Linked DNA regions of Methylomonas sp. 11b. The protein of the gene in region 1 binds, or shares a complex with, the protein of each later gene. Links are inferred from orthologs where the notes say so. Each region holds a gene or a part of one and is shown on either strand. Other genes may lie near its edges.

Region 1 (5,732 bases):
CCGACTTGGCGGGGGGCATTTTGGAGGCGCTATACACGGAAGAAATGCGGTATCAGTAAACCTGCAAAAATCCCTTCTTGTTCCATGAACCGGGACTTTTTAGGCCGGGTTTCAACATCAAGCAGGTACGGCCGCTTCGTCGGTGTAAGAAATATCTTCGGCGTGCGCGTGTCCAAATATTTCTTTTATCTGATCAATGGCTTCACTGCTGCCGGCATGCACCGAGATCAAAATCCCTCCACCCTTGATTTTGCCTTCGTAGCGCACGGCTTCGTATTCCGGAATGCCCACGCCAATCAGCGCACCTGACAATCCCCCTGCTGCTGCACCCAATGCCGCACCACTCAACGCGGCCATAATCGGACCGGCGGCGATAAACGGCCCCAAGCCCGGAATAGCCAGGCTGCCGATGCCGGCCAGCCAACCCAATACCGCACCGGTGCCCATACCCACCGTTCCGCCAAGTGCCGCGCCTTCCGGGGCTTTGGTGTGTTTTTCATGGGCAAAATCCTTCGTGGTATTTTTATCGGGCAGCAACACGGAAATATCGTTGCTGGAAAAACTGGCAGCCTTCAGCTGGTTCACAATGCTTTCAGTTTGCTCGATAGTTTGAGCGATACAAAAAACGGATTTAGTCATTACATACTCCCACGCTGTTAAGGCGCTTTAGTTTCAAGTTGATTGTCCACCTGCACGACACCGGCCGTTTCTCGGCAGATTTTTTGCAGTTTTATGCTTTCGTCCGTCGTTGCGACGGGGCCGCGCAAAGTCACAACGCCATTGCGGGCAATGATTTTGGTGTTATGCGCATCCATGGATAAGGATTTGTCTTTGAGCAAAGCTTTACGAATGTGCGCGGTGATTTTTAAGTCGGCTTGGGACTCGTTTTGATCCTCGGCCGTTAAGGTGGTGTTGTCTTTATCGCGAAGGTTTTTTTGAGTATTTTCCAACTCAGTGTTTTCAGCTAATTGGCTTGCGGAAGACTGATCGGCTTTAGCTTGGTTGGCGACAAACAGCAAACAGCTGCTTAGAGCGAAGGCAACTAACGACAATGGTTTAGGCATATCCCCTCCTTGAAAAGTACTTTATTGTTGGCGCATCGGCATCGAATAGGTGGCCGGTGGCAGTCATCCGATCGGCAGTCTTTGTCTGGCGAGAACCGACGGTTGCGCTGAAATTTACCCTAGCAGTCGCACAATGTCGGTGCGCTGCCAAACATTGCGGTTAAAAGCATGTTCGAATTGAACTCGTCGTTAGCCCAAACGCCTCTACGATGATGAGTGGTGGTGACTAATTTTTTGAGTTTGAAAAACGTCAGATTTCAACACTGACTATTGACGATTTTTCTATAAAAAGCCGAATAAATAAGGCTTTACAGTGTGACAGCGTACAGACCCCAAGCCCCATGTGTCGGATGATCCTTCGATCATAAGCCGACACGCTAAATCCATTGGGGATGCATCATGAATAAAGCAAAAACACCTGTTCTAACCGTAGCGAACGAACCAGCCCAATTTGGGGAGGAAGTATCGACAATTTCAGTCGGCAACGGCGGCGAGTGGCACCAGTCAGCCATCGACGACCAGCCCACTTTGACGACCAATCAGGGTTTACCGATTGCCGATAATCAAAATTCCCTGAAAGCCCATCCGAGCGGCCCGACACTGCTGGAAGACTTTATTCTGCGTGAAAAAATCACCCATTTCGACCACGAGCGCATCCCGGAACGCATCGTCCACGCCCGTGGAACCGGCGCACATGGCTTTTTCGAGCTCACCGAATCCCTGGAGCAATACACCACGGCCAAAGTGCTGACCGAAGTAGGTGAGCAAACGCCGCTGTTTACGCGCATATCCACTGTCGCCGGCGGCTCCGGCTCCGCCGATACGCCGCGCGATGTCCGCGGCTTTGCCGTCAAGTTTTATACCAAGGAAGGCAATTGGGATCTGGTCGGCAATAACATCCCGGTGTTCTTCATCCAGGATGCTATTAAATTTCCCGATCTGATTCATGCCGTAAAAATGGAACCCGACCGCGGCTTTCCGCAAGCGGCGTCGGCGCATGACACCTTCTGGGACTTCATTTCACTCACACCGGAAGCCATGCATATGGTGATGTGGGTGATGTCCGACCGCACCTTGCCGCGTTCGTTGCGGATGATCGAAGGCTTCGGTATTCATTCCTTTCGCTTAATCAATGCCGCGGGCGAATCGACCTTCGTGAAATTTCACTGGCGGCCGAAACTCGGTTTGCAATCTACCCTCTGGGATGAGGCGGTAAAAATAGCCGGTGCCGATTCCGACTTTCATCGGCGCGACATGTTCGAGGCCATCAGCACCGGCGATTTTCCGGAATGGGATTTGGCGGTGCAATTGTTCTCGCAAGAAGAAGCCGATGCCTTCCCATTCGATCATCTCGACCCAACCAAATTGATCCCGGAAGAATTGGTGCCGCTGCAAGTTATCGGTCGCATGGTATTGAATCGCTGGCCGGACAATTTTTTCGCGGAAACCGAACAAGTAGCGTTCTGTCCCTCCCATGTCGTGCCCGGCATCGATTTCTCGAACGATCCGTTGTTGCAGGGGCGGCTCTTCTCCTATCAGGACACGCAACTGTCCCGGTTGGGCTCAGCGAATTTCCATCAAATACCCATCAATGCGCCGCAGTGCCCGTTTGCCAATCAGCAGCGCGATGGGCATATGCAAATGACGCAACCGCAAGGTCGGGTGGCCTACGAACCCAATACGCTGGCAATGGATTCGCCACGCGAACAAGCGGAAACCGGCTTTCGCAGTGCGGCAATTGAAGAAAGTGGTGCCAAGGGGCGGATTCGACCCGAGAGCTTTGCTGACCATTACAGCCAGGCGAGGCAGTTTTATCGCAGTCAGTCTGCCTACGAACAGGCGCATATTGCTTCGGCGTTAGTGTTTGAACTATCTAAGGTAGAACATCCGCATATCCGTGTCGCGATGGTCGGTCATCTACGTCATATCGAACAAGACCTTGCGCAGCGGGTAGCCTCTGGCCTAGGTCTGATTGAATTGCCGCCAGCGCCAACTGCGGCGATGGCGCCCCAGGAACTGGAGCCATCGCCGGCGGTACAGTTGATCGGGAACATGAAGAATACACTTCAGGGCCGGAGTGTTGGGATATTGATCGCGGAGGGTTCGGATGCGGCAAGTATTGCGGCTGTGCAACAAGCTGTGACCAGTGCCGGCGCAACAAGCAAAATTATCGCCACGGTAATAGGTGAAACCACACTCGCTGACGGCTGGCTGATGAAAGTCGATGGCCAATTGGCGGGTACGCCGTCAGTAATGTTCGACGCGGTCGCCATCCTCCTGACCGAACATGCCGCCATGTCATTGGGGAAGGAAGCCGCCGCCATCGATTTCGTGCGCGATGCGTTTGGTCACTTGAAAGCGCTAATTGTTGACGAGGGCGGCGCAGTCTTACTGACCACGGCGAATATTAAACCCGATGGCGGCGTGTTTAACATCGATTGCGTGGATGATTTCATCGCGGCAGCCAAGACCCGGCAGTGGGAGCGCGAAGCCAGTATCAGAACACTGGCTTGATAATTTCGCTATCCAAAGCATGTGCCTCACCTTTGACTTCCGGGCGTAAAGCTTTTAATTCGTTTTGGTTGTTAAAGGAGGCATTGTTGAGTTTTTTATTGGTGCCAATCCCGTCGCCAAACTCTACCGCCAGCGTTCTTAAATAACCAATGAACTGCAAACTGATAAGCCTTACCCGAATATTTTTAGTCATGTTACTAATAGGGTTATGTGCTTTTGGCAGTATGCTATTAATTTTTGCCTATTCCGATAATGCTAGGATCTGGTTTATTGAGAATAGCGTTAATACCCAAAAGCTAAAACTTGACATAAAAGGCGAAACTATTTTTGAATATGGCAGGCAACCTGAACTCACTCTTAATAATATTTCAATCAAAAATACGGTTTGGCCTAGTCCTGAAAACCTTGCACAAATAAATAAATTATCATTGCAATTTTCTATTTCAAGACTGTTCCATGGCGAAATATTCATTAACGATTTAAGCATTAGCAAGCCAGAATTATTTCTTTTAAAAAATAAGAAAGGTGATGCAAATTGGAGTTTTTCTGACCCGAAAGCTGATGCATATGCTCTTGAGTTGCCGGTTATTTTCGAGAATCTGCATATTGTTTCCGGAATATTTCATTATTATGATGAAATCCGTGATATGAATTTTGAAGGAGATATAGATTCCTTGAAAGGCTCTGGCGGCTGGCAACTGCCGATTACCATTGAAAGTAAGGGTAGCTACCAACACAAAACGCTAAATATCCAGGCTGCTGCCGGTTCCTATGCAGAATTACGCTCAGAAAATAATCCCTATCCTGTCAAGTTGAATATGGTGTTCGGCCAAACGGAAATAGCTATTCGCGGCACAGTGACTCATCCTCTACAAGCGCCCGATCCAAAGCTTAAGCTTTCTTTTGCAGGAGATGATATTGCCGAATTATTTCCTTTAATCGGCATTCCTTTACCACCCAGCCCTGCCTATAAAATAACGGGGGATTTAAGCCGTCAGGATCGCACTTGGCGCTTTGACAAGTTTAATGGTGAAATTGGGCATAGCGATTTGCAAGGAACAGTTCTCATCAATCCAACACTTGAGCTTTTGTATTTCGATATGGATTTGTTCGCCAAAACGCTTGATCTTGCCGATTTAAGCGGATTTATTGGCGGCGAACCCAACCTGACAGATCAGAGTGTTACCGAAGACAATGCTTTGATCCCCGAGCGTCATTTCAACTTTAAACAAATTCGTGCAGCCAATGGCAAGGCTAGGCTTCGCGCCACAAATATCCTTAACAAGGAAATCCCCCTAAGCAACTTTGACGGTCAAATATCGCTCAACAATGGAGTGTTGACTTTCGAACCCGTCACCTTCGGAATTGACGATGGACGGATAAACCTTTGGATGTCAGCCTATGGATCGCAAAATCCGCCAGACGTTGATATCCAAATTAATGTGATTGATATGCCTTTAAGTAAGCTAATTGGGGAAGTTAAAGATATTCAGAACACGTTGGGGAAAATTAACGGTAAGTTGAAAATAAAAGGGTCGGGCAATTCGCTTAAAGAGATACTTTCAAGCGCCAACGGAGAAGCTTATTTAGTGCAATACGATGGCAAAATTAGCGCTTTGATAGTAGAGTTGATAGGCTTAGACATTTTCCACGCTCTTGGCTACTATATCTCGGGAGATATTCAAATTCCTATTCTCTGTGCCATTGTTGATGTGGATATTAATAATGGGATTGGCAAGTCAAAAACTTTATTGCTCAATACCAAGGATAGTGTTGTTCATGGTAATGGTTATTTGTCATTTAAAAACGAAACCTTTGAAGTAGCGATGACTCCTTATCCTCGTGATTTTAGTCCGCTTACCCTTCGTTCCACCTTAAATGTTTCCGGCACTATATTAAAACCAAAATTTTCAATTGATCCTTTGTCTACTCTCATGCTGCTACCGCCGATTGATATAGGCGAGGTTGAAAATATTGATTGTCAAAAAATGATACGGAGGGCAAAGGACTAAATTCTGGTGCGTTTAAACAAACAACGCTACCCGTCCATAGGATGATAATTGATCGCTATTGTGAGTCACGCAGACTAACTAATGACACCCTTAAGTAAAGCAGAATGCTTGACTGCTTACTCATTACGCGACCGTCGGATTT
Region 2 (3,942 bases), 350 kb from region 1 along the record:
AGCCCGGACACAATGGATTATCAGTGGCTTGCCTAATTGGTGGGCGAGTTTAATCTGAGCAAAAAATGCTGCGGTTTGCACTGCTAAAGGTGCATCGATAGTCTTATCCAGTCCGCATTCGCCGATGGCCAGTAGTTTCGGGTGATGGCTTGCCGTACTGATTTTAGATAGAGCCGTTTCAGTATCTTGTCTGTGCAGATCCCAAGGGTGCAAACCCAAGCTGAAAAAACCGTTTTGCGCTGCCGCGGCGTCGAAATCCTGGGTGGCGATGTTGATCATTTCCAGGCTCTTCTTGGCGCCGGTTTGGTGGCAATGGATGTTGATATAAATGTCGGTTGCGTTCAGCGTTGCTGGAACAGTTTCAATTTTCATTGAATCGCCACCTATCGCGCGAAAAAAATTAACACCCTTAAAAAACCGATATCCCACGGTATAATGCCATTTTATTTCTTCAGCAGAAAAACAATGGCGCAATATATTTTCTCGATGAATCGGGTCGGCAAGATCGTACCGCCCAAAAAGCATATTCTTAAGGATATTTCCCTATCGTTTTTTCCCGGCGCGAAAATCGGTGTATTGGGCTTAAACGGTTCCGGTAAATCGACCCTGCTGCGCATCATGGCCGGCATCGACAAGGAAATTGAAGGCGAAGCGATTCCGCTGAAAGGTACCAAGATTGGCTATCTGTCGCAGGAGCCGCAACTCGATCCTAATAAAACCGTGCGCGGCAATATTGAAGAAGCGGTTGCGGAAATCAAAGATGTATTAGCCCGATTGGATGCGGTTTATGCGGCTTATGCTGATGCTGATGCTGATTTCGATGCGTTAGCTGCCGAGCAAGCCAAGCTGGAAGATATCATCAATGCCTGTGATGGTCACAATCTGGATCGCACTTTAGAAGTGGCTGCCGATGCCCTGCGTCTGCCGGATTGGGATGCTGATGTAACTAAATTGTCCGGTGGTGAAAAACGCAGGGTGGCGCTGTGCCGTTTATTGCTGTCCAAGCCCGATATGCTGCTGCTCGACGAGCCGACCAACCACTTGGATGCGGAATCGGTGGCTTGGCTGGAGCGTTTCTTGCACGACTATCCCGGTACCGTGGTGGCGGTAACTCACGATAGATACTTCCTAGATAACGTTGCCGGTTGGATTCTGGAGCTGGACCGCGGCATGGGTATTCCTTGGGAAGGTAATTATTCATCTTGGCTGGAACAAAAGGAAAAACGCCTGGAGTTGGAGGAGAAACAAGAGTCTTCTCGGCAAAAAGCCATGAAAGCCGAGTTGGAATGGGTGCGTTCAAACCAAAAAGGCCGGCACGCGAAGAGCAAGGCGCGTTTGGCGCGCTTTGAAGAATTGTCGTCAGTCGAAACGCAAAAACGTAACGAGACCCAGGAAATTTATATTCCACCCGGTCCACGTCTGGGCGATGTAGTGATCGACGTTGAGAACATCAGTAAGGGTTTTGGCGACAGACTTTTGATCAATAATTTGAGCTTCAAATTGCCGCCGGGCGGGATTGTAGGCATCATCGGTCCTAACGGTGCCGGTAAAACCACCTTGTTCAGGATGATGGCTGGTTTTGAAAAACCGGATGCCGGCGACATCAAATTTGGTCAAACCGTGCAGATGGCCTATGTCGATCAGTTGCGCGACGACATGGACAACAACAAAACGGTTTGGGAAGAAATCTCCGACGGTCTGGACATGATCACCGTCGGCAAATATGAGACGCCGTCCCGGGCGTATATCGGCCGGTTTAACTTTAAAGGTGGGGATCAACAAAAACGCATCGGCGAATTATCGGGCGGCGAACGCAACCGTGTGCATTTGGCCAAGCTGTTGAAAAGCGGCGGCAACGTGTTATTGCTCGACGAACCGACCAACGACTTGGACGTGGAAACCTTGCGAGCTTTGGAAGAAGCATTGCTGGCTTTCCCCGGTTGCGCGGTGGTTATCTCGCATGATCGCTGGTTCCTGGATAGGATCGCTACGCATATTTTGGCATTCGAGGGCGACAGTGAGGTGGTGTGGTTTGAAGGTAATTATGCCGACTACGAAGCCGATCGGCATCGTCGCTTGGGTACGGATGCGGATAACCCGCATCGTCTCAAATATAAAAAAATCGGCTAAGCTGAACTTAAGCGGCCGTTGTTATTTTCGCAACGGCTTTGCTAATAAAGATCTGATTGAACTTGAAATAGCGCAAACCAGTCCCAAAGTCATTAACAGTTTTTTATTGATCCGCAGCCCGCGTGTTGAAATTGGCGGGTGTAGCGGGTAATGTATTAATAGCGCACCGAACAATAATAAGGAGAAATAGGATGTCGAAAGCACAAAACTTGCAGGACAACTTTTTGAATGCCCTCAGAAAAGAACACACTCCCGTGTCGATTTTTTTGGTTAACGGTATCAAGCTGCAAGGCCGCGTCGATTCTTTCGACCAATACGTGGTGATGCTAAAAAACACTGTGAATCAAATGGTTTACAAGCATGCCATATCCACTATCGTTCCCGGCAAAAATGTCACGATGCACCGTGATCCCGACGTTAGCGATGAGAGCTAAGAGGTTATTTTTTGTTTGAACGTCCCGATGCGGGTGAACGAGCCATTCTCGTTCACCTCAATTTGCAAGCTGGTCAGGAAGACCTCGACGAGCTGAAAGAACTAACCAAATCCGCAGGCGCCCAACCGACTTATGTAGTAACCGGAAGCCGGTATCGGCCTGATCCGAAATATTTCGTTGGCACCGGTAAGGTCGAAGAAATCAGGTCGGCGATCATCGAGCACGAAGCCAATATCGTTATCGTCAATCATCCACTAACACCTAGCCAAGAGCGCAATCTGGAAAAAGCGCTGGAAGTCAGGGTGGTGGATCGTAACGGTCTGATCCTGGATATTTTTGCGCAGCGGGCGCAAACCTTTGAAGGTAAATTGCAGGTCGAACTGGCGCAGCTCAAACATCTGTCTACCCGATTGATTCGCGGCTGGACGCATTTGGAGCGGCAAAAGGGCGGTATTGGTTTGCGTGGTCCCGGCGAAACCCAGTTGGAAACTGACAGGCGGTTGTTGGCGGTGCGTATAAAGCAAATTCAACAGCGCTTGGGGAAGGTAGAAAAGCAGCGTCATCAAGGTCGTAGCAAGCGCAAAAAAGCCGAAATTCCTACCGTATCTTTAGTTGGCTACACCAACGCCGGTAAGTCGACGCTGTTTAACACCTTAACCGGTGCCGGTATTTACGCGGCTGATCAATTGTTTGCTACGCTGGATCCTACCTTGCGGCAATTGTCGCTCAGTAATGGCGGCGAAATCATTTTGGCGGATACCGTCGGCTTTATCCGGCATCTACCGCATGAATTGGTGGCAGCATTTCGTTCCACTTTGCAGGAAGCCAGCGAAGCGGATTTGTTGTTGCATGTGATCGATGCGGCTGCCGAAGATCGTGAAGACACGATCTATCAGGTAAACCAAGTCTTGAGCGACATCGACGCCGCTAAAATCCCCCAGTTGATGGTGTTCAACAAAATTGATTTGCTCGAGGATGTGGCGCCGCATATTGATTACGATGCTGACGGGAAACCCGTCAGCGTCTGGATTTCCGCGCAAAACGGGGTAGGCTGTGATTTGTTGCAGCAGGCCTTGTCCGAGTTATTTGCTAGCAGCAAGGTGATTCGAAAATGCTATTTGCCAGCCGGCCAAGCGGGATTAAAAGCAAAGTTATTCACTTTCGTGAAAATAATCGACGAAGTCAATAACGATAGCGGCGATTGCGAATTGACGATAGAAATCGACAAAAAGCATTTGGGCTTGTTGAAGGGTATTGATGTCCATGAGCAGGTTTGATCGGCCGATTGCCGGAACAATCACCTAGTTATTTGCTCGGAAATGGCTAACTTACGATAGAATGGCGGTTTTTCGGATAGACAAGCCAACGCTTCGAGTCA

The links.
Region 2: the proteins of METH11B_RS0108350 (region 1) and hfq are in contact, whole or in part, in a crystal structure (PDB 3VU3), measured with the Escherichia coli proteins. The link is inferred for Methylomonas sp. 11b from one-to-one orthologs.

What each region holds. Positions count from the first base shown.
Region 1 is NZ_KI911557.1:1,760,363-1,766,094, reverse strand. What follows is about bases 1,053-4,020. They hold METH11B_RS0108350 (catalase), read left to right. Parts: upstream 1,053-1,463; coding sequence 1,464-3,578; downstream 3,579-4,020. Other genes in these bases: METH11B_RS0108340 (AsmA family protein), read left to right, coding at 3,770-4,020; METH11B_RS29090 (hypothetical protein), read right to left, coding at 3,562-3,771; METH11B_RS0108355 (BON domain-containing protein), read right to left, coding at 1,053-1,064. Outside these bases: METH11B_RS0108360 (hypothetical protein), read right to left, coding at 118-639; more of METH11B_RS0108355, read right to left, coding at 657-1,052; more of METH11B_RS0108340, read left to right, coding at 4,021-5,590.
Region 2 is NZ_KI911557.1:1,409,260-1,413,201, reverse strand. The notes cover bases 1,088-3,942. They hold hfq (RNA chaperone Hfq), read left to right. Parts: upstream 1,088-2,321; coding sequence 2,322-2,564; downstream 2,565-3,942. Other genes in these bases: hflX (ribosome rescue GTPase HflX), read left to right, coding at 2,576-3,841; ettA (energy-dependent translational throttle protein EttA), read left to right, coding at 1,088-2,130. Also shown: METH11B_RS0106535 (TatD family hydrolase), read right to left, coding at 1-372; more of ettA, read left to right, coding at 466-1,087. UniProt on the Escherichia coli protein: RNA chaperone that binds small regulatory RNA (sRNAs) and mRNAs to facilitate mRNA translational regulation in response to envelope stress, environmental stress and changes in metabolite concentrations.